Regions from separate parts of the Streptomyces sp. NPDC038707 genome, predicted to be linked through region 2. Evidence: riboswitches for the same ligand, from Rfam matches in the RefSeq annotation. Region 2 holds a riboswitch; each other region holds the start of a gene.
The links. Region 2 has a riboswitch for cobalamin ahead of AB0E62_RS25555 (cobalamin biosynthesis protein). Riboswitches for the same ligand answer to the same signal wherever they lie in the genome.
Positions count from the first base shown of each region.

Region 1: linked by a shared signal. The riboswitch ahead of AB0E62_RS21415 (iron ABC transporter permease) and the one ahead of AB0E62_RS25555 (cobalamin biosynthesis protein) in region 2 are both predicted to bind cobalamin.
Region 3: linked by a shared signal. The riboswitch ahead of AB0E62_RS04255 (HoxN/HupN/NixA family nickel/cobalt transporter) and the one ahead of AB0E62_RS25555 (cobalamin biosynthesis protein) in region 2 are both predicted to bind cobalamin.

Region 1 covers NZ_JBEZUP010000015.1:11,959-18,968, forward strand. The annotation lists gene AB0E62_RS21400 (DUF5133 domain-containing protein) at 1-101, opposite strand, end outside; gene AB0E62_RS21405 (hypothetical protein) at 599-895, shown strand; gene AB0E62_RS21410 (Sua5/YciO/YrdC/YwlC family protein) at 997-1,587, shown strand; cobalamin riboswitch at 1,610-1,745, shown strand; gene AB0E62_RS21415 (iron ABC transporter permease) at 1,885-2,907, shown strand; gene AB0E62_RS21420 (ABC transporter ATP-binding protein) at 2,910-3,677, shown strand; gene AB0E62_RS21425 (ABC transporter substrate-binding protein) at 3,686-4,690, shown strand; gene AB0E62_RS21430 (hypothetical protein) at 4,875-5,222, shown strand; gene AB0E62_RS21435 (DUF4232 domain-containing protein) at 5,274-5,774, opposite strand; gene AB0E62_RS21440 (TIGR04222 domain-containing membrane protein) at 5,981-6,904, shown strand; gene AB0E62_RS21445 (alpha/beta hydrolase) at 6,809-7,010, opposite strand, start outside.
Region 2 covers NZ_JBEZUP010000020.1:99,456-106,465, forward strand. The annotation lists gene cobN (cobaltochelatase subunit CobN) at 1-2,233, opposite strand, end outside; gene AB0E62_RS25550 (cobyric acid synthase) at 2,230-3,738, opposite strand; gene AB0E62_RS25555 (cobalamin biosynthesis protein) at 3,735-4,679, opposite strand; cobalamin riboswitch at 4,777-4,919, opposite strand; gene AB0E62_RS25560 (hypothetical protein) at 5,072-5,299, opposite strand; gene AB0E62_RS25565 (inorganic phosphate transporter) at 5,333-6,661, opposite strand; gene AB0E62_RS25570 (lysozyme) at 6,805-7,010, opposite strand, start outside.
Region 3 covers NZ_JBEZUP010000002.1:361,405-368,414, forward strand. The annotation lists gene AB0E62_RS04240 (hypothetical protein) at 1-659, shown strand, start outside; gene AB0E62_RS04245 (glycoside hydrolase family 13 protein) at 694-2,352, opposite strand; gene AB0E62_RS04250 (metalloregulator ArsR/SmtB family transcription factor) at 2,433-2,783, opposite strand; cobalamin riboswitch at 2,862-3,047, shown strand; gene AB0E62_RS04255 (HoxN/HupN/NixA family nickel/cobalt transporter) at 3,072-4,181, shown strand; gene AB0E62_RS04260 (nucleoside hydrolase) at 4,572-5,537, opposite strand; gene AB0E62_RS04265 (hypothetical protein) at 5,885-6,682, shown strand.

The DNA.
Region 1 (7,010 bases), on a different contig from region 2:
TCCCGGCTCGAACGACCCGTGGGTTGCAGGTCGTGGCGGAAGCGGGCCTCGGCGAAGCGGGCCAGTACCGCGCGTAGTTCCTTCTCCGCGGGCGGCAGCACAGTCACAATCCCTCTCCCAACGCCGGCTGTCCCCTCGGGCCCCGCCATCCGGGAGCGCACGTGTCAGCCGGCTCTTTTCAGGGGGGCGTCTGCCCCCGCGAGACCGTTCTATGCACGGTTCTTGTCGCGCACGCCGTGGCCGCGGTCAAGGGCTCGCGCAGGTCACTGCGGATTCGAGGAAGGACGTCCTCCGGGAAGGACGTCGGTCCCGGTCGCGTGGCGACCCGTCGGATACCCCCGGCCCTCGGCTGACAGGCTCTCAGGTTCCTCGTACGCGCGTCCACCATGTCAGTGGCGCATGAGGCCGATACCGGCCGGCACCACCGCCCCGGCCGCCGGCCGGGCACGGCCGGAGGGCTCGCGGAGGAACAGGGCGGCGAGGACGGCGGCGACGAGGATGCCGGTCTAGCGCAAGGCCGCGACGGCGGTCACGTCGCCGTGGGCCGGGGCCCGGACGACCAGCCCGTACGCGGCCATGGAGATCGCCCCGGAGACCGATGACGGCCGCCGCGAGAGTACGGCTGGCACGGGAGACGGGCGGCCTGTCCGGCGCGGACGGTGTACGGCACGTGGTCTCCACCCCGAGCGTGGTCCTCGCCCGGCCGGCCAGTGCCCGCGTCGTCACCGTCGGCGCCGCCCGCCTCGGTCACAGCCTGGACCATGACCAGAACCGTACGGCCCTGACACGGGCCAAGAACCGTGCCTTCCGGACCGGCCGGGCCGTCATCGACGGCGACGCGTTCACCGACTACCTTGACGGCCTCACCCACGCCACCGCGAGGAGCCAGCCCTGAAACCGGTCAGCAGCCCCCAGCAGTCCACGACGGTTCCCCTCACGGCGGTACGCCAGGCCCTCGCCGCCGGCCGAGCCGTCGTTCTGCCCAACCCGGCGCCCCTGACGCGCGTCGTCACCGCCACACGGCCCCGTACGGTCAACGAGGCCAAGGCCCGGCCCGCCGACCAGCCGGTCGCCCTGTGGGCCCACCACCCCGACACCCTCGACACCCTCGCCCGCCACTGGGATCTGGACCCCGGCAGCAGCCGGACGGCCCGACGGCTCCTGGCCGAAGAACACCTCACCGTGCTCCTGCCGCTGCGCCAGGACACCGGCCGGCCGGCCTGGCTGAGCCCAGCGGTCAAAGACGGCTGGATGCTGCTTTTCGGCGCCCGCTGGCAGCCGCTGCGCCCCCTGCTGGACGAGCACCCCGTCCTCTACGCGAGCAGCGCCAACCGCACCGGCCGTCCACCCGCCACCACCAGTGCGGAAGCGCTGGCGATGTTCCCCGAGACAGTCGCCGTCCTGGAAGAACTCGCCCCCGGCCAGGCGGTCCCGCCGGCCGACGGACCGCGGAGGGCCACGACCACCGTGCGCGTCCACCCCGACGGCCGCCTCGAACTGCACCGCCACGGCGCCCAGGACCGGCCCTACGCCACTGCCGACGACTACCTCAGCCACCTCACCAGCCGCTACACCGATCCGCGTTAGCGCCGAAAGGGGCCTCGGGGGCTGTTTGTTAGGCTTGCCCAGCCCTCCGTGGGGGAAGTCCGGTGAGAGTCCGGCGCTGACCCGCAACGGTGTGCACGGCACCGCCCTCCAGGAGTGCCGTGCGAGCCCGATCGCCTGCGGGGGCATGTCGACCCGTTGACTGCTCGCCGTGGACTGCGAGAGGGGATCGCCGGCCGGGTACGGCCGCGCGGGCTGCTCCTGCTCGACGTCCAGCAGGCGGCCCGTGTGAAGGACGGCCCACCCGTGCGCCGAAGGACCGCCCCCAGCCGCATACCCGTGCTGCCGCTCAGCCTGTTACTGCTGCTGTTGCTCCTGGTGTCGCTCGTCGCCGGTGTGACGCTGGGCGCCGCCGGGATCGGCGGGGCGGAGGTGCCGCGCTTCCTGTGGGCCGGGCTCACCGGCGGCACCGTACGCGCGAGCGACGCGGCCGCCTACACCATCGTGTGGGAGATCCGGCTGCCCCGGGTGCTGATCGGCGCCACCGTCGGAGCGGGCCTCGCGGCCGTCGGTGTCGCCGTGCAGGCCCTGGTGCGCAACGCGCTGGCCGACCCGTTCGTCCTCGGCATCTCCTCGGGCGCGGCGGTGGGCGCCAACGCCGTCATCCTCCTCGGCGCGTTCGCCGGGCTCGGGGTCTGGGCGCTGTCCGCCTCGGCCTTCGTCTCGGCACTCGCGGCCATGGCGCTCGTGTACGCCGTGGCCCGCTCCCCGCAGGGCCTGTCACCGCTGCGGCTGATCCTGACCGGCACGGCACTGGCGTACGGCTTCCAGGCCGTCACCACGGTCATGGTGTTCGGCGCGGCCCGGGGCGAGGCGGCCAGGTCGGCGATGATGTGGCTGCTCGGCAGCCTGGGCGGCGCCACCTGGGCCCAGGTGCCGCTCGCCGCCGTCACCGTGGCGGCCGGATGGGCCTGGCTGCGCCGGCGGGCCGAGGCGCTCAACGCGCTCGCCATGGGCGACGAGACCGCGGCCGCGCTCGGCGTCGGACCGGCCCGGCTCCGCCGGGAGCTGTTCCTCGTCACCGCGGCCGTGACCGGGACGGTGGTGGCGGTCAGCGGTGCCATCGGATTCGTAGGACTGATGGTGCCGCACGTCGCGCGGATGCTGGTCGGCGCCGACCACCGGCGCGTGCTGGCCGTCGCCCCGCTCGCCGGGGCCGTACTGCTGGTGTGGGCCGACGTGCTGTCCCGGCTGGTGTTCGCCCCGGCCGAGCTGCCGGTCGGAGTGATCACCGCGGTGGTCGGTGTGCCCGCGTTCCTGCTGCTGATGCGGCGGGGCGGCTACGCGTTCGGAGGGCGCTGAGCATGCGACTCGACATCGACGACGTCACGATCGAGGCCGCCGGAACCCGCCTGGTCGAGCACGTCGACCTGACCGTGGACAGCGGGGCGTTCGTCGGACTCGTCGGCCCCAACGGCAGCGGCAAGACGACCCTGCTGCGCTCCGCCTACCGGGCCCTGCGGCCGTCCGGGGGAGTGGTGCGACTGGACGGCGGTGACCTGCACGCCATGGACCCCCGGGCCGCCGCCCGGGTGCTGGCCGCGCTGCCGCAGGAATCCTCGGCCGAGTTCGACTTCACCGTCACCGAGGTGGTCGCCATGGGACGGCTGCCGCACCAGGGCCGCACGGCCGCCTCGGACCGGGAGATCTGCGCCCGGGCGATGGAACGCACCGGCGTCGCGCACCTCGCCGACCGCGGGTTCCCCGGCCTGTCGGGCGGCGAGAAGCAACGCGTCCTCCTCGCCCGCGCCCTCGCCCAGCAGCCCCGCGTCCTGATCCTCGACGAACCCACCAACCACCTCGACATCGCCCATCAGCTGGACGTCCTGTCCCTGGTCCGCGGCAGTGGCCTGACCGTACTGGCCGCCCTCCACGACCTCAACCTGGCGGCAGCCCACTGCGATGTCCTGTACGTCCTCGACGGCGGCCGGATCATCGCCTCCGGGCCACCCCACGACGTCCTCGAACCCCCGCTGCTGGCAGAGGTGTTCGGCGTCCGGGCCCACACCGTCCGACACCCCGCGACGGGCGTCCGCCAGTTGCTGTTCGACCTGCTCCCGACCACCCTCTGAAGGACGCCATGCGCAAGCGACTCCTCGCCACCGCCCTCTGTCTCGCCGCCACCGCCACCGGCTGCGGTGCCTCGGTCGAGCCGTCGCGGAACGCGAAGACCTCGACATCGGTCACCCTGACCAACTGCGGTCGCCGGGTGACCTACGACAAGGTCCCCGAGCGGGTCGTCACCAACGACGTCGGCATCACGGAGCTGATGTTCGCCCTGGGTCTGGAGGACCGCATGGCCGGCTTCGCCATGCCCGACGAGAAGGGAGACCTGCGCGGTGTGCCGTGGAAGGACGGCTACGAGAAGACGACATGGCTGTCCAAGGACCAGCTCACCAAGGAGAACGTCCTCGATGCCCGCGCCGACCTCGTCTTCGCCGGCTGGAACTACGGTTTCCGCGAGGACGGCGGTTTCACCCCCGACGCCCTGGAGAAGCTCGGCATCCCGTCGTACATCCTCACCGAGTCCTGCCGCAACGGCCGTTCGGCCTCCTCCCGCGGCATCATGCCACCGCTGGACGCCCTCTACGCCGACCTCACCAACCTCGGCAGACTCTTCGGCGTCGAGAAGCGTGCGGCCGCGCTGATCGCCGGCTTCAGGAAGCAGATCGCACAGGTGCGGGCCGAGGCGCCCCGGGGAGCCGACCGTCCCTCGGTCTTCCTCTACGACAGCGGCCGGGACGCACCTTTCACCTCCGGCCGTTACGCCGCCCCGGAACAGATCATCACGGAAGCCGGCGGCGTCAACGTCATGCACGATCTGGCGGACTCCTGGGCCGTGATCGGCTGGGAGACCGTCGTGCGGCGGAACCCGGAGGTCATCGTCATCTGCGACTACGGCGATGTCAGCGCCGAGCGGAAGAAGGAGTTCCTGCTCTCCTACCCCCCGCTGCGGAACGTCTCCGCCGTCAAGCACCGCAGGATCGTCTCCCTCGACTACGCCGACCTGGTCGAGAGCCCCCGCAACCCGTCGGCCGTCGCCCGGCTGGGCGCCTACCTGCGGACGGTGGCGGCCGGCCGGTGAGCGGCCGTTCGCCGCGTACCCGAGGCGGGCCGTACAAGTGGCGCCGCTCGACGGGCGGGCTCATCGTGGTGGGCGAGGGACGCCGGGCTCCTGGTCCGCGTGCACTGCCTGCCGCCGGTCCAGGGGGCCGTGAGAGCCGTCGTCCGGACAACTGCCGAGATCATGGGATCTGCGTATGAACCGAATGGGAACAGTGAGGGCCGGGGCGCTGGTGAGCCTGGCCCTGCTGGGGCTTTCCGCCCCGGCGGCGGTCTCCGCCGAGACCGGTGGCGCGGGGGCACCGAGCGTGGTCTGCGGGACGGACAGCGCCACGGGCCTGGCGGTGTCGGCCGGAAGCACGGAGGACTGCGCGGTCGCCCTGCGGGTGGCGGGCGCCTACACCGGGACCGGGACGCGGGGGAGCGGAGCGGTCACCACGGTCGACGCGGACGGTACCGTGTGGCGCTGCCAGGAACGGCAGGGCGACCCGAACCCGTACCAGGAATGTGTGGACACGGCCGACGAGACCCGGCACATCACGCTGACCTCGTGACACCGCCCGCTCTCCCGCTGGGGCCCGGGTCGCCGGGCGGCGCGGTACGGGTCAGGTGACCGGGCTGACGTAGTTGCCCGGGCGACTGGCGGCCTCCTGCCGGGTCACGCTGCCCCACCGCCACGTGAGGGTCTTCACGGTGCCGCCGGGCAGGGTGACAACGGCCTGGTCGGGACGGATGATCTCGTTCCCGTTCTTCCCGGTGTCGCCGAGGAAGGTGATGGTGAACGTCGCGGTCCTGCCGGGGGCGAGATCCACGCTGTGGCCTCCGCGCTGCTGGAGCAGCCTTTCCGGCACGCCGTTCGTGGTGAGCTCGACCGACGGCGCGCCGAGCAGGGAGCAGGCGCGGTCCCCGGTGTTCTTGACCTGGACGCGGGCCGTCTCCTGCCGGTCGCTGCCGCCGCCCTGCTCGGCCGTGCCACCTGCCCAGGACAGGGCGACGTGGTCACAGGCAGGTGAGCCGGGGGCGGCCGTGGCCGGGACGGCGACGGCGACGGAAGTGGCCAGGGCGCCGGCTGCGACCCAGCGTGCGAGGTTCCGGGCGCGCTGCATGAGGGCCTCCGATGAGTGTGGCGGCAGTGCTGGCAGGTATCCGGTACCGCGTACGGGACGACGGACCCCTCTTGAACCGTGAACCACTGAACGCTGAACCACTGACCCCGGCCGCCGGACGTGCGGGGACGCTGCCGGTGAGCTTGTCGATCTCCCGTCGTGGGGACAACCACCCTGGGCGGACGGGGGCGACGGGGGGAATGACGATGCCGTACGAAGGGGTTTGTCTCGCGGCGCTGGTCCTGACGGCGGGCGCGATCGGGTACCGGCTCATCGTCGCCGTGCGGATCGCGGCGATGCTGCGGACGGAGGTGCCGGTCCGTGACGACCTGTCCGTCGAGGAACTGGCCTTCCTGGCCGGCGGGCCGCGGCGGCTGGCGGCGACGGTGCTGTACCGGATGGCCGGGCAGGGCCGGCTGACCGTGGCGGAGGACGGCACGGCCACCGTCCATGACGGCGTGCACCCGACCGGGGCGGCGGCCGGGATCGAGAAGGCGCTCATCGAGGCGGCGGGCATCTCCCGCAGCGAGCGGGTGGGCAAGCTGGTGGCCCGGACCGCCGAGAGCCGTGCGGTGCGGACGTTCGGTGATCGCCTGGAGGCGGAGGGCCTGCTGATCCACTCCGCCCTGGGACGCCGGCAGTACCGTGCGCGGCGCCTGCTGTGGTGGTCGGCGGTCCTGACCCCGGTGCTCACGGTGTGGGACGTCGCTGCCGGTACTCCGGGCCGCTGGTGGGCCGGTGCGGCCCTGTCGGCGAGCGCGGCCGCCACCGCCACGCTCGTCAGGCCGGCCCGGGACCGGGTGCCGTACCGCGTCCGGTCGACGCTCGGCATCCTGCGCGGTGAGCGGGAGCGTCCGGCGCCCTGGCGTCCGGGCGGCGCTCTGTCCGCTCTCGCCGTCACCCCGGTGGGCGCGGTGGCCCTCGGCGGGCTGGCCGCCTCGCGGGACCCGGAGTTCGGGGCGCTGGTCACCCCGGAGACCTGGAGGGCTGGGGACCCGGCCTACGGTGGTTCCTCTGCCATCGGTGGCGGCACGTCAGGGCTTTGGGGCGCGTTCGGGTGTGCCGGCGCGGGCGACGGCGGTGGGTGTGGCGCGGGCGACGGCGGGGGATGCGGAAGCGCGGGGGCGTGACGGACGGCGCCCCAGGAGTGAGGCGACCGGGCAGCTCCCCCCGAGGGTGACCTGTCGCTCAGCAGGGGGCTCCTGATGGGGCACGCGCGGATCCGACGCCTCGCAG
Region 2 (7,010 bases):
TGCCCTCGGCGATCCGCCGGCACAGCTGCTCCAGCAGGTCGATGGCGTCGGCGGCCGACCGGGCCGGGCCCTCCACCAGGTCCGTCAGCTCCACCGGCACCTTCACCGGGGCGCCCGGCTCGGCCAGCAACTCCTTCTCCACCAGCCCGAAGTGGGCCGCGAGCGAGGCCCGCAGGCCGGGCAGGGCGTTGGCCTGCCCGCCCCACACCTGGGAGGCGCGCAGCACCGCGAGGACGAGGTTGACGCGCGCCTCGCCGACCGGGCCGCCGCCCAGGATGTGCAGGCCGTCGCGGATCTGCACGTCCTTGATCTCGCACAGGTAGCCGTCGATGTGCATGACGAACTCGTCGAACGCGTCGTCGTCCGGCTGCTCGTCCACGTGCAGGTCGTGGTGCAGCTCGGCCGCCTTGACCAGCGTCCAGATCTGCGCGCGCACGGCCGGGGCCTTCGCCGGGTCCAGGTCGGAGACGAGCGCGTACTCGTCCAGCAGCTGCTCCAGCTTGGCCAGGTCACCGTAGGTGTCGGCGCGGGCCATCGGCGGCACCAGGTGGTCGACCACGGTGGCGTGCCCGCGCCGCTTGGCCTGGGTGCCCTCGCCGGGGTCGTTGACGATGAACGGGTAGATCAGCGGGAGTTCGCCGAGCACGGCGTCCGGGGCGCAGCCGCGCGAGAGCCCGAGGCCCTTGCCCGGCAGCCACTCCATGGTGCCGTGCTTGCCCATGTGCACGATCGCGTCGGCGCCGAAGCTGTTCTCCAGCCAGCGGTAGGCCGCCATGTAGTGGTGGGAGGGCGGCATGTCGGGGTCGTGGTAGATCGCGATCGGGTTCTCGCCGAAGCCGCGCGGCGGCTGGATCATGACGACGACGTTGCCGTACTGGAGACAGGCCAGCACGATGTCGTCGCCGTCCACGTAGAGACTGCCCGGCGGCTCGCCCCACGCCTCGGTCATGGCGTCCCGCAGCCCGGGGTCGAGCTTGTCGAACCAGGCTCGGTAGTCGGCGAGCGGCACCCGCGCGGGCGCGGCGGCCAGCTGCTCCTCGGTCAGCCACTCCACGTCGTGGCCGCCGGCCTCGATGAGCCGGTGGATCAACTCGTCGCCGCCGTCCGGGTATTCGGTCAGCGAGTAGCCGGCGTCCCGGAGCGCGTCGAGGACCCGGACGGCCGACGCGGGGGTGTCCAGGCCCACCGCGTTGCCGACCCGGGAGTGCTTGGTCGGGTAGGCGGTGAAGACGAGCGCGACCTTCTTGTCGGCGTTCGGCTTGTGCTTCAGCCGGGCGTGCCGGACGGCGATCCCGGCGACCCGGGCGGCCCGCTCGGGGTCGGCGACGTACACCGGGACCTCGTCGGGGCCCTGCTCCTTGAAGGAGAACGGGACGGTGATCAGCCGGCCGTCGAACTCGGGGATGGCGACCTGCATCGCCGCGTCCATGGGGGACAGGGCGGCGTCGGACTCCTCCCACGCGGCGCGCGAGGAGGTGAGGCACAGTCCTTGCAGGACGGGGACGTCCAGGTCGGCGAGCGCGCCGATGTCCCAGGCTTCCTCGTCGCCGCCGGCGGAGGCCTGGGAGGCGTGGGTGCCGCCGGCCGCGAGGACGGTGGCCACGAGGGCGTCGGCCCGGCCCAGCAGCTCGTACAGCGAGGGGTCGGCGCCGCGCAGCGAACCGCAGTACACGGGCAGGGCGTCGGCGCCGGCCGCCTCGATCGCCTGGCACAAGGTGTCCACGAAGGCGGTGTTGCCGCTCAGTTCGTGCGCCCGGTAGAACAGCACGCCCACGGTCGGGCGGTCGCCTCGGACCTCGTAGGCGCCGTGCACGCCGAACTCGGGCATGCGGCGCGGCTCCTCGAAGCCCTCACCGGTCAGCAGCACGGTGTCCGACAGGAACCGGGACAGCTCCAGCAGGTTCGCGGGGCCGCCCTCGACCAGGTACTTCAGCGCCTCCGCGACCACACCGGCGGGCACCGAGGACTCGGCCATCAGCTCGGCGTCCGGTACGGCCTCGCCGCCCAGCAGCACGGTCGGGATGCCGGACGCCTTCAGCGCGGCCAGCCCGTCCTCCCAGGCCCGTTTGCCGCCGAGCAGCCGTACGACGGCGAGGTCCGCGCCCTCGATCAGGGCGGGCAGCTCCTCGGCGACGTCGACCCGGGTGGGGTTGCCGATGCGGTAGCCGGCGCCGGAGGCCCGGGCCGCCAGCAGATCCGTGTCGGCGGTCGACAACAACAACACTGTGCTCATGCGGGCGCTCCCGGTGGGATGAAGGGCAGTCCTTGCGGCGCGCCGGACTCGATGAGCCGCCACAGCGCGTCCGTGTCCGCGTGCTGTTCGATCAGGTCGCCGAGCCGGTCGAGCTGTTCCTCGCGCAGCGCGGCGAAGGAGGTGTTCGGCGCGGGCACGAAGCGGCGGCCCGCGGCGGCGGCCACCTCGCGCAGGAAGGCCCGCCGGAAGCCGTCCGACTCCAGGGAGCCGTGCCAGTGGGTGCCCCAGGTCTGGCCGACGCGGCAGCCGTCCAGGAAGGGGTCGCCGCCCTCGACCGTGGCCACGCCGTGGTGGATCTCGTAGCCGTCGACCCGTTCGCCGAGGGCCTGTCCGGTGGGCCGGGTGAGGGTCTTCTCGCGGGCGAAGCGCACGCGCACGGGCAGGATGCCGAGCCCGTCGACGTGGCCGCGCCGGCTCTCGACCTCGTCCTCGATGTGCTCGCCGAGGAGCTGGAAGCCGCCGCAGATGCCGAGGACGGGGCGGTGTTCGGCGGCCCGGCGGACGAGTGCGTCCGCCAGTCCGCGCTCCCGCAGCCACTCCAGTGCCCGTACGGTGCCGCGGGTGCCCGGGATCACCACGAGGTCGGCGTCGGCCAGTTCCTCCGGGCGGTCCACGAACCGCACGACGACGCCGGGTTCGGCGGCCAGCGCGTCCACGTCGGTGAAGTTGGACATGAGAGGGATCGCGCACACGGCGACCCGGAGCACGTCCTCGCCGACCGGGGGAGTGACGGCGGACTCCCGTACGGTGCCGCGCAGGGAGACGCGCAGTCCGTCCTCCTCGTCGATGCCGAGCCCGTGCCGGAAGGGCAGCACGCCGTAGGCGCGCCGCCCGGTGAGGCCGTGGAGCATGTCCAGGCCGGGTTCGAGCAGGCTGACGTCACCGCGGAACTTGTTCACGAGGAATCCGGCGACGAGTTCCTGGTCCTCGGGCGAGAGCAGGGCGACCGTGCCGAAGAAGGACGCGAAGACGCCTCCGCGGTCGATGTCGCCGACCACCAGCACGGGCAGCCGCGCGCCCCGCGCGATGCCCATGTTGACGATGTCGGTCCGCCGCAGGTTGATCTCGGCCGGGCTGCCCGCCCCCTCGCAGATCACCGCGTCGTACGTGCCCCGCAGTTCGGCCAGGCAGTCGAGCACCGTACCCAGCAGCCGCTGCTGGCGCCCGCCGTGGTAGCCGCGCGCGCTCAGCTCGCCCACCGGCTTGCCGAGCAGCACGACCTGGCTGCTCTGCTCGCCGCCGGGCTTGAGCAGCACCGGGTTCATCAGCGCGGTCGGCTCGATCCGGCAGGCCTGGGCCTGCATCGCCTGGGCCCGGCCGATCTCCGCGCCCTCCCGGGTCACGAACGAGTTCAGGGACATGTTCTGCGCCTTGAACGGCGCCGCCTTCACGCCCTGGCGGACCAGCCACCGGCAGATCCCGGCCGTCACGACGCTCTTGCCGGCGTCCGAGGTGGTGCCGGCCACGAGGAGGCCACCGTTCACTTCCCACGTCCTTTCAGGAGTGCGCGCGCGGCGAGCGTGGTGCCGAGGGCGAGCAGGCCGACGCGGCGGGAGAGCCGTACGGCCCGGTCGATGTCGGTGATCCGGACCGGGCGTCCGGTGCCGCCGTTGAGTACGGGCCGGTGTTCGACCCGGCCGCCGTAGGAGAGCGTCCCGCCCAGCCGGACGCCGAGGGCGCCCGCGAACGCGGCCTCCACGGGGCCGGCGTTGGGGCTCGGGTGCTTGCGGGCGTCGGCCCTCCAGGCGCGCAGGGCGCCGCGCGGGTCGGGTCCGGCGACGGTGGCGAGGACGGCGGTGAGCCGGGCGCCCGGCCAGCCGGCGACGTCGTCGAGGCGGGCGGAGGCCCAGCCGTAGCGGCGGTGGCGGGGCGACTTGTGGCCCACCATGGCGTCCAGGGTGTTGACGGCGCGGAACCCGAGCAGCCCCGGCACCCCGGCCACGGCTCCCCACACCAGGGCGCCGACCACGGCGTCGGAGGTGTTCTCGGCGACCGACTCGACCACGGCCCGGGCCATCCCGTCCGCGTCCAGCGCCTGCGGGTCCCGGCCGCACAGGTGGGGCAGCCGGGCGCGGGCGGCCTCGACGTCCCCCGCCGCCAGGGCGCGCCCGATCGCGTCGGCCTCGCGGGCGAGCGAGGTGCCGCCGATGACGGCCCAGGTGGCGGCGGCGGTCAGCGCGACGGAGGCGGTACGGGAGGGGCGTACGGCGCGTGCGGCCAGCGCCCCGAGTGCGACGGAGCCACCGGCGCATACGGCGGTGTGCACGGCGCCCCAGCCGCGGTGGTCGTGCCACAACGCGCCTTCCACGGCCGTGGCCGCGCGGCCGAACGCGGCGACCGGGTGTCCGCGGCGGGGATCGCCGAGGAGCAGATCGCCGAGGACGCCGGCGGCGGCGCCGTACGCGTATGTGCGGTCGGCACCCATCGGCTCAGCCGGCCGTGGGCACAGGGGCGTTCCTGGTACGGGTCCTTCGGCAGCCGAGCATGGCGATTCATGTCCTCACTCAGGGTGTCCACGCCCTGGTTCGACGGATTCCGGCGGCGAGAGTTCCTGGCTCCCGGGGGTTCTTCCCCGGTGACAGTGGCGGGACCGCGCCGGATTCGCACCGGCTTCCTCTGCTGCCGCCGTACATGGCCCGGGCAGTCCACCACGTGTCCGGAAGGGCCGTCAACTTGCCTTTGACCTGGGGTGCCCGACTGTGCTGAGGCCCACATCGCCGGGGCACCGGGCGGACACGCGTCCGCCCCGCGGCCGGGCTGGTGGGCCGGCCGCGGGGCGTGGGCGGGGATCAGGGGCGGGCGGTCAGGGGCGGGCGGTCAGCCCTTGCCCACGATCAGGTAGATGCCGTAGGCCACGGCCGCCGCGCAGGCCGCGAAGCAGACGTACGCGCCGGTGACGGCGAGCGCGGCGGAGCCGCCCTGGGCCGTGGCCCGCTCGCGGCGGGACAGCCCGTTGATGCCGAGGGTGAACAGGGCCACCAGGCCCACCGTGAACGCGACGCTGACACCCAGAACGGAGCCGAGGGCCGCCCAGTCGATCTTCATGGGGATGCTTCCTTCAGTAACCGTGCGGGCGGGTCAGACCGTGGCGGCCGGCGGGGCGGCGGGGGCCGGTTCGGCGGCCGGGGCGGGGATCGTGGCCGTCAGACCGGCGGTTGTCAGACCGGCGGTTGTCAGATCGGCGGTCGTCAGGCCGGCGGTCGTCAGTTCCCCGGCGGCCGGGACCGTCAGGCCGTCGGCGACCGGCCCGGCGGGCGGCGGGGCCACCGCGGCGATGGCGGCCGTGACGACACCGGCCGGCTCGCCGGTCTCCTCGACCACGTTGGTGTGGTCGACGACCTCGCGGCGGGAGATCTTCCAGATCGCGGCGCTCGCGGCGACCAGGAAGACGGCGACGGCGGCGGTGCCCCCGTCACCGAGGCCGGTGACGGCCTCGGCACCCGCGCCGACCAGGGCGGCGGCCGGCAGGGTGAGCACCCAGGCGACGGCCATGCGGGTCGCGGTGGACCAGCGGACCACGCCGCCCTTGCGGCCGAGGCCCGCGCCCATCACCGAGCCGGAGACGACATGGGTGGTGGAGAGGGAGAAGCCGAGGTGGGAGGAGGCCAGGATGGCGGTCGCGGCGCCGGTCTGGGCGGCGAAGCCCTGGCGCGGCTCCAGGTCGGTCAGGCCCTTGCCCATGGTGCGGATGATGCGCCAGCCGCCGATGTAGGTGCCGAGCGCGATGGCCAGGCCGGCGGAGAGGATCACCCAGGTGGGAGGGTTGGAGCCGGGGGCGAGGGAGCCGCCCGCGATCAGCGCGAGGGTGATGATGCCCATCGTCTTCTGGGCGTCGTTGGTGCCGTGCGCGAGGGAGACGAGGCCGGCGGAGGCGATCTGGCCGACGCGGTAGCCCTTGCGCGTGGAGTCGTTGTCGCCGGTGCCGCCGACGCCGTAGGAGAGCCGGGTGGCCAGGAACGCGGCGAGGCCCGCCACGACCGGCGCGGCGACGGCCGGCAGCAGCACCTTGGTGACCAGGACGCCGCCGTGGACGGCGTCGAAGCCGGCGGAGGCGACGGTGGCGCCGACCAGGCCGCCCATCAGCGCGTGCGAGGAACTGGAGGGCAGGCCCACCAGCCACGTCAGCAGGTTCCAGAGGATCGCGCCGACCAGGGCGGCGAAGATGACCTCGGGACGGATGCCGGTCTCGTCGACGAGACCCTTGGAGATCGTGTTCGCGACCTCCACGGAGAGGAAGGCGCCCACAAGATTGAGGGCGGCGGACATGGTCACCGCGATCTTGGGCTTCAGGGCGCCTGTGGAGATGGTGGTGGCCATCGCGTTCGCGGTGTCGTGGAAACCGTTCGTGAAATCGAACGCGAGTGCGGTTACCACCACAATCGCGAGGATCAGCGAGAAGCTTTCCATTTACCCAGGCAATCGTTCGAGGTCGTTGGCTGGATGAACGTAGGCAACCTGAGTGAACGGAAGATGAACTGAGACGGGCATGGTGGTGTCGGTAACGCCATGCCCGCGTCTGGTTCCGCCCCGGCGTGCCGGGCGCCCCTTGGCTACCGGGCCCGCGCGAAGATCCGCAGCCGGTCCAGGGTGCCGTTGAAGAGATCCTGGTCACCCGGCAGCGCGCCCTTCACGCGGTACTGCCAGAACGTCCAGTACCGCCAGCCGCCGGGCAGCGCCCCCGGCCGGGCGGTGCCGTGCCGGGCGATCCACAGCGGGTGGTCCTTGGAGAAGGCGCGGCTGTTGCCGGTGCACAGCT
Region 3 (7,010 bases), on a different contig from region 2:
TGAGCCGGATCCCGGAGGAGACCCGGGGCAACCTGCTGCTCGCGCACGCGGGGGGTCACACGGCGGCCGGGGCGGCACCGGCGGCCCCGTACGGCCCCGGGCGGGGCGTCCCCGGGCCGCCCGGCGTGGTGCCGCCCGGCGTGGTGCCGCCCGGCGAGGTGCCGGTCGGCGAGGTCCGGGGCGGGACGGTCACGGTGCCCGGGGCCGTCCGGGGCGGGGCGGCGGAGGGACCCGCCGCCGATCCCCATGCCGCCATCAGCGCCGCCGTACAGGGCGGGCGGCATCACGAGGCGGACGGACTGGCCGCGCGGTACGAGGAGGCCGCCGCGCGGGCGTACGGCGGCGGGTCCGAGCAGGCGCTGCACTGGCGGGAGGTCCGGGCCGATCTGGCGATGTTCGCCGGGGACCCGGCGCGCAGCTGCCGGGCCTGGCTGGCGGTGGCCGAGGCCCGGCTGGCCGCCGGGCAGGCGGCGGACGCGCCCGCCGTGGAGGCGGCCGTGGACCGCGCCCACCACCAGTGGGGCCGCATCGAGGACCCCGCGCGGGCCCGCGAACTCGGTCCCGCGCTCGCGGAGTTGCGCCTCAGGGTGCCCGGGCGCCGGCGCGGCGCGCTGGAGAACGTCCAGCGGCAGCTGGGCCGTCTCCAGGCCGCGCCGTAGGCCCGGCAAGCGGGCCCGGGCCGGCCGGAAGCGCTCAGGCCAGCCACACGGTGGTGTCCGGCGGCAGCACCCCGTCGCCCGGCAACGGTGCGCTGCTCAGCAGGACCTCGCCGGGCGGCAGCGGCACCGGCCCGTCGCCCAGGTTGGTGACGCTGCGCCAGGCCTCGGTACGGGTGAAGTCCAGCACGCCGGCGGGCGCGCCCGGGGTCCAGGCCAGCGTCTCGCCGTCCAGCAGCTTGCGGCGCAGCCGCAGGGCCGTGCGGTACAGCTCCAGGGTGGAGCCCTCCGTACCGGACTGCGCCTCCACCGCGTACGCCGCGAAGGACGCGGGCTGCGGCAGCCAGCCGGCACCGGGCCCGAAGCCGTACGACGGTCCGGTCGTCGTCCACGGCAGCGGCACCCGGCAGCCGTCGCGGCCCTTGCGGGTGTGGCCGGTCTGCTCCCAGATCGGGTCCTGGAGCACCTCCGTGGGCAGATCGGCGACCTCGGGCAGGCCGAGTTCCTCGCCCTGGTACAGATACGCCGAGCCGGGCAGCGCCAGCATCAGCAGCGTCGCCGCCCGGGCCCGGCGCAGTCCGGCCGCCGGATCGACGGCGGGCGCCGTGCCGTGGGTGAGCAGCCAGGCGTCCGGGCCGGTGCCGGGCGGCAGCATCAGCCGGGAGGCGTGCCGTACGACGTCGTGGTTGGACAGCACCCAGGTCGCGGAGGCACCGGCCGCGCGGGCCGTGTCCAGCGCCCCGGTGATGATCCCGCGCAGCTCCTCCGCGTCCCAGCGGGCCTCCAGGTACTCGAAGTTGAAGGCCTGGCCGAGTTCGTCGGGGCGGGCGTACAGGGCCCGGCGGTCGTCCGGGACCCAGGCCTCGGCGACGGCCATGCGCGGCGGGCGGTAGGCGTCGAAGATCTTGCGCCAGTCGCGGTAGATCTCGTGCACCTCGTCCCGGTCCCAGTACGGGTGGCTGCCCGGCGGCAGGTGCGCCAGGGCCGCCTCACCGGCCGTGCCGAGGGCGCCGAGGTCCCGCAGCGGCTCGGTGAGGTCCTTGGCCAGGCCGTGCGCGACGTCCACGCGGAAGCCGTCCACGCCCCGGTCGGACCAGAACCGCAGGGTGGTGCGGAAGTCGGCGCGGACCTCCTCGTTGTCCCAGTTCAGGTCGGGCTGCTCGGGGGCGAACAGGTGCAGGTACCACTCCCCGTCGGCCACCCGCCGCCAGGCGCTGCCGCCGAACACCGACTGCCAGTCCGTGGGCGGCAGTTCGCCGTGCGCCCCGCGCCCCGCCCGGAAGACGTACCGCTCCCGGGCGGCCGAGCCGGGCCCGGCGCGCAGCGCCTCCTGGAACCAGCGGTGCAGATGGGAGGTGTGATTGGGCACGATGTCCACGACGACCTTCAGCCCCAGCCGGTGCGCCTCACCCACCAGGGCGCCGAAGTCGTCCAGGGTGCCCAGGCGTTCGTCGACCCCGCGCGGGTCGATGACGTCGTAGCCGCCGTCGGCGAGTTCGGAGGGGTAGAAGGGGCTCAGCCACAGGGCGTCGACGCCGAGCGCGGCGAGGTGGGACAACCGCTGGGTCAGGCCTCTCAGGTCGCCGAGGCCGTCGCCGTCGGCGTCGGCGAAACTGCGCGGATACACCTGGTAGATGACGGCCTGACGCCACCAGTCGGGGTTCCTGGACGAGAGGTCCGGCGGGCGGTCTGCCATGCGGGCTCCCTAGGGACGGACGACAGTTACGGAATCTGTATCTGTCCACATTGCCCGAAAGGGAACCTTTTCCGGGGCGATCAGCCGGCGCAGTGCTCCAACAGGCCCCGTACGTCCTCGTCCACCACCCGATAGCGCACCACGCGCCCCTCTTTCTCCCCCGCCACGACCCCCGCCGCGCGCAGCAGCCGCAGGGCCTGGGACACGGCCGGGTCGTTCATGCCCGTGGCGATGGCCAGGTCCGAGACGGCCAGCGGTCCGGTCCGGTGCAGCGCGAGCAGCAGCGCGAGCCGGTTGGCGTCGGCCAGCAACGAGAAACGGCCGGCCCAGGCGCGCACACGCCCCGCGTCGCCGATGGCGGCGATCGCGTCACACACCCGGTGACCGTCGATGGTCCGACGATCGGCACGGTCGGCAGGCACGAGATGCATGCGCCCATCCTGACAGGCCCCGGTGTGATCTTGCATACCTGCGTGAATGCGCAGCTATGCAGGAAACCGCGTGCCCCTCTACGGTGGGCGGGCCGTGGTGCTCGGGAAGTCGATGCAAGGTCGACGCGGCCCTCGCCACTGTGATCGGGGAGTTCCCGTTCCGTCCGGCACACCGCCGGGCCACTGGTCGTACGACCGGGAAGGCAGGGACGGCGGACGTGTGACCCGTAAGCCAGGAGACCGGCCACGGCAGCTCAGAAAGATCCACGAGGTGCTGGAGCTGACCATATGAACCTGCCCGGGACGTCTCTGTCCGAGTCCGCGCACCCCTCGTTCCGCTGGCGACGCGAGGACACCGTCAAGACGGCGGGGCTGCTGGTGGTGATCCTCGCCCTGCACGTCGTCGCCTTCGGGATCCTCTATCTGCTGGTCGCCCCACGGCACTACCAGGTGGGTTCCCAGGTGTTCGGCGTGGGCCTGGGGATCACCGCCTACACCCTCGGTGTGCGGCACGCCTTCGACGCCGACCACATCGCGGCGATCGACAACACCACCCGCAAGCTGATGGCCGACGGCAAGCGGCCGGTGTCGGTGGGCTTCTGGTTCGCCCTCGGGCACTCCAGCGTGGTCGTGCTGCTGGCCCTGCTGATCGCGGGCGGCACCTCGCTGGCCGGGAAGGTGATGAACGAGGGTTCCGCCACCCACCAGGTGCTCGGAGCGCTCGGTACGACGATCTCCGGGTCCTTCCTCTATCTCATCGCCGCCCTGAACCTGATGGCCCTCGCCGGCATCCTGAAGGTCTTCCGGGCGATGCGCGCCGGCGCGTACGACGAGACGGAGCTGGAACGGCACCTGGAGTCACGGGGGTTCATGAACCGGCTGCTGGGGCGGCTGACCAAGTCCGTTTCCCGCCCGGGCCAGATGTATCCGCTGGGCTTCCTCTTCGGCCTCGGCTTCGACACGGCCACCGAGGTCACCCTGATGGTGATGGCCGGTTCGGGCGCGGCGGCCGGCCTGCCCTGGTACGCGATCCTGTGCCTGCCGCTGCTCTTCGCCGCCGGGATGAGCCTGTTCGACACCCTGGACGGCACGTTCATGAACTTCGCCTACCAGTGGGCGTTCGCCAACCCCGTCCGCAAGGTCTTCTACAACCTCGCCATCACCGGCCTGTCCATCGCGGTGGCCTTCTTCATCGGCACGATCGAACTGGTCGGCGTGGTGCACGAGAAGTTCGGCCTCGCCGATCCGGTGACCGGCTGGGTGGCCGGCCTCGACCTGGACAACGTCGGCTATCTCATCGTCGGCCTGTTCGTGGCGGTGTGGGCGGCGGCGCTGGCGTACTGGCGGCTGGCACGGGTGGAGGAGCGCTGGGCGGTACGGGCGGCGCCGTCCGACTGAGCCGGCGGGCGAGCGCGGCGCGGACCACCGGCTGGGGCGGCGTGTGGCGGAGCATCGGCGGCAGGACGGTCATGGCGGCCTCATCCGCCGGGACAGCGCGGAGGCCATCGGCGGTCCGCCGTCCAGGCTTTCGGCCGCCCCGCGGAGGACCGCCGTCACCCGGTCCGCGCGGGCGGCCGCCGCGCCCGCGCCGAGCGGTCGGCGAGCGGCAGGGCGACCGCGGGCGGCGCCGCGGCCGGCACGCCGAGCCGGACCGGGCGGCCCCGGGACACCCCCGGTCGGTCCGGCGCCGGGCAGCCCGTCCGGCAGCAGCCGCGCGGCCGGCCCGAGCGGCGGGAAGGCGGCGAACGCCAAACCCTCGCCGCGCCCCGGACCGCCGCCCGGCAGGGCCTAGGACCGTTCCACCGTCTCCAGGTACAGCTTCACGTACCGCTCCACGTCCACGTCCAACGCCACGTCCACCCGGGCTCGTTCGGGGCCGTCGTCGTGGATCTCGGCCTCGCCGGGACCGGGCCTGAGGTCCACGACGGTCTGGCCGCGGGCCGGGCCGGGCGCCAGGCAGACCTCTACCGGCAGCAGCCGGGTGGTGAGCCCCGCCGGATCGGCGACCGCGCACACCGCGCCCGCGTCGCCGAGACCGCCCGCCTCCTCCGTCCCCGGCTCCCCGCCCTGCGAGGTCGGCCGGCACCTGAGCAGGTCCCCGGCCAGGCGGGCGCCGGGCTCGTCGCTCGCCCGCAGCCGGCGCACCTCCGCGCCGGGCACGACGACCCGCCGGAACACGTCCAGCCCGTACATGGTGATCGGCACCTGCGCCGTCAGCAGCACCGCCGCCGCCTCGGGGTCGTGCCACACGTTGAACTCCGCGACCGGGGTGGCGTTCCCGGTGGTCACCGCCCCGCCCATGAACACGATCCGCTCGATGTTCCGGGTGACCCCGGGGTGGGTGCGCAGCAGCAGCGCGATGTTGGTCAGCGGGGCGGTCGGGATCAGCGTCACGGGGCGCGGGGAGGCCAGGATCTCCCGGTGCAGCAGGGTGACCGCGTCCACGTCCGCCGGGACGCGGGAGGGCACCGGGAGCCCCAGGTCGCCCATGCCGTCGGCACCGTGCACCGGCGCCCGGCGGGCCGGCTCGACCAGCGGGCGCTCGGCGCCCCGCGCCACCGGGATGTCGGGGGCGCCCGCCCGCTCGAGCACGGTCAGGGTGTTGCGGACCACCCCGTCCACGCCGGTGTTCCCGGCCACGCAGGTCACGGCCCGCAGGTCGAGCCCGGGATGGCGCACGGCGAAGAGCAGGGCCAGGGCGTCGTCGACGCCGGTGTCGCAGTCGATGATCACGGGCACGGGCTGACCGGTCACGGCGGTCTCCTTCCGTCCAGCCGACCCTAGAACAGAAGGACTTGCCGAGGCTCTGCGTCCCGGAGCGCGCCGGGACGGTCGCCGTGCCGTCGTGCTCGACGGGCGCTGCGGGCACTGCGGGCACTGCGGGCGCTGCGGGCACTGCGGGGCGCGCCGTACGGACGGGACGACGGCGGCAGTGGCCGTACGGACGGGACGGCGGCAGCGGCCGTACGGGCCGTCGCGCGGAACGCCCCCGGTGCCCGTACGCCCTCACCCGTACGGCGCCGAGCGCTGGTGGGCGGCTCTGCCCGGTGGTGCCGTGAGACCAGGCACCCCGCCGGCCGCACGCAGTCCAGGAGGCACCGATGTCCCCCGCGATACCCCCGCGCGTCCCCCGCCTCCCCCGCGCCGTCGCGCTCCCCCTCCTCGCCACCGGCCTGCTGCTCGGCGGAGGCTGCGCGGCCCTCCAGCTGAACCACCCGGCGAGCGCCCCGCACCCGCTGCCCACCCTCGACCGGCCGGCGTCGGCCCAGGCGTCCCGGCGGGCCGACGGGTCCACGCTCAGCGACGAACAGGCGCAGGCCGCGCTGATCACCCAGACCGACCTCGGCGCCCCCTGGACCGCGACGCGCGGTGCGGCCACCTGGCGGGACGGGCTGCTCAAGAGCCGCACCGCGACCGGGGAGTGCCAACGGCTGCTGGACGCCCTCTACATGGACGAACTCCTCGGCGCCCCGGCGCGCGTCGCCGTCGGCCTGGACGACGCCGACACCGAGGCCCAGCTGCGGTTCCAGATCGGCGCCCGCCGCCCGGCGGACGTCGACGCCGCGCTGGCCTGGCTGGCGGAGATGCCGGTGCGCTGCGCCCGGTTCACGGCCGCCACCCAACTGGGGCTGCTGGAGGACGTGCAGGTGAGGGACGCCCCGCTGCCGGAGGTCGGGGACGCGCGCCAGGGGCTGCGCGTCACCTGCGCCGCCACCGGTTCCGACGGGCAGCGGTTCCTGCTCACGATGGACGTGGCCGCCGTCCGGGTCGGCGAGGACGCCTTCGCGCTCACCAACGCCGGCCTGGGCGACGTACCGAACGAGGCGACCCAGGCCGCCGTCCAGATCGGTGCGCTGCGGCTGGCCGACATCCGCCGGCAGGAGCGCGCGGAGGTGTGAGGACCACACCGCTCGGCACGCACCCGCCGCTTCCCCCCGGGCCCCAAGGCCCCAGGCCGCCCTTGCCGTCGGGACGCGACTGCGCCTAGGTTGAACGGTGGATCAAGCATGCTTGACGCTCCGCCGTTGTGTTGCGAGGTCGCCGTGCCCGGACGTACATCCGCACCCTGCGCACCCCCCGTCCGCCCCCGCGTACGCCCGGCCGGGTGGGCCTGTGCCGCCCGGGGTGTCGCCGCGGCCGTGATCGCCGCGTCCGGTCTGCTGCTGGCGGCCAACGCGGGCCCGGCCGGCGCCGCCGACACGCCGCGGGAACCGGCACCGGCGGTCC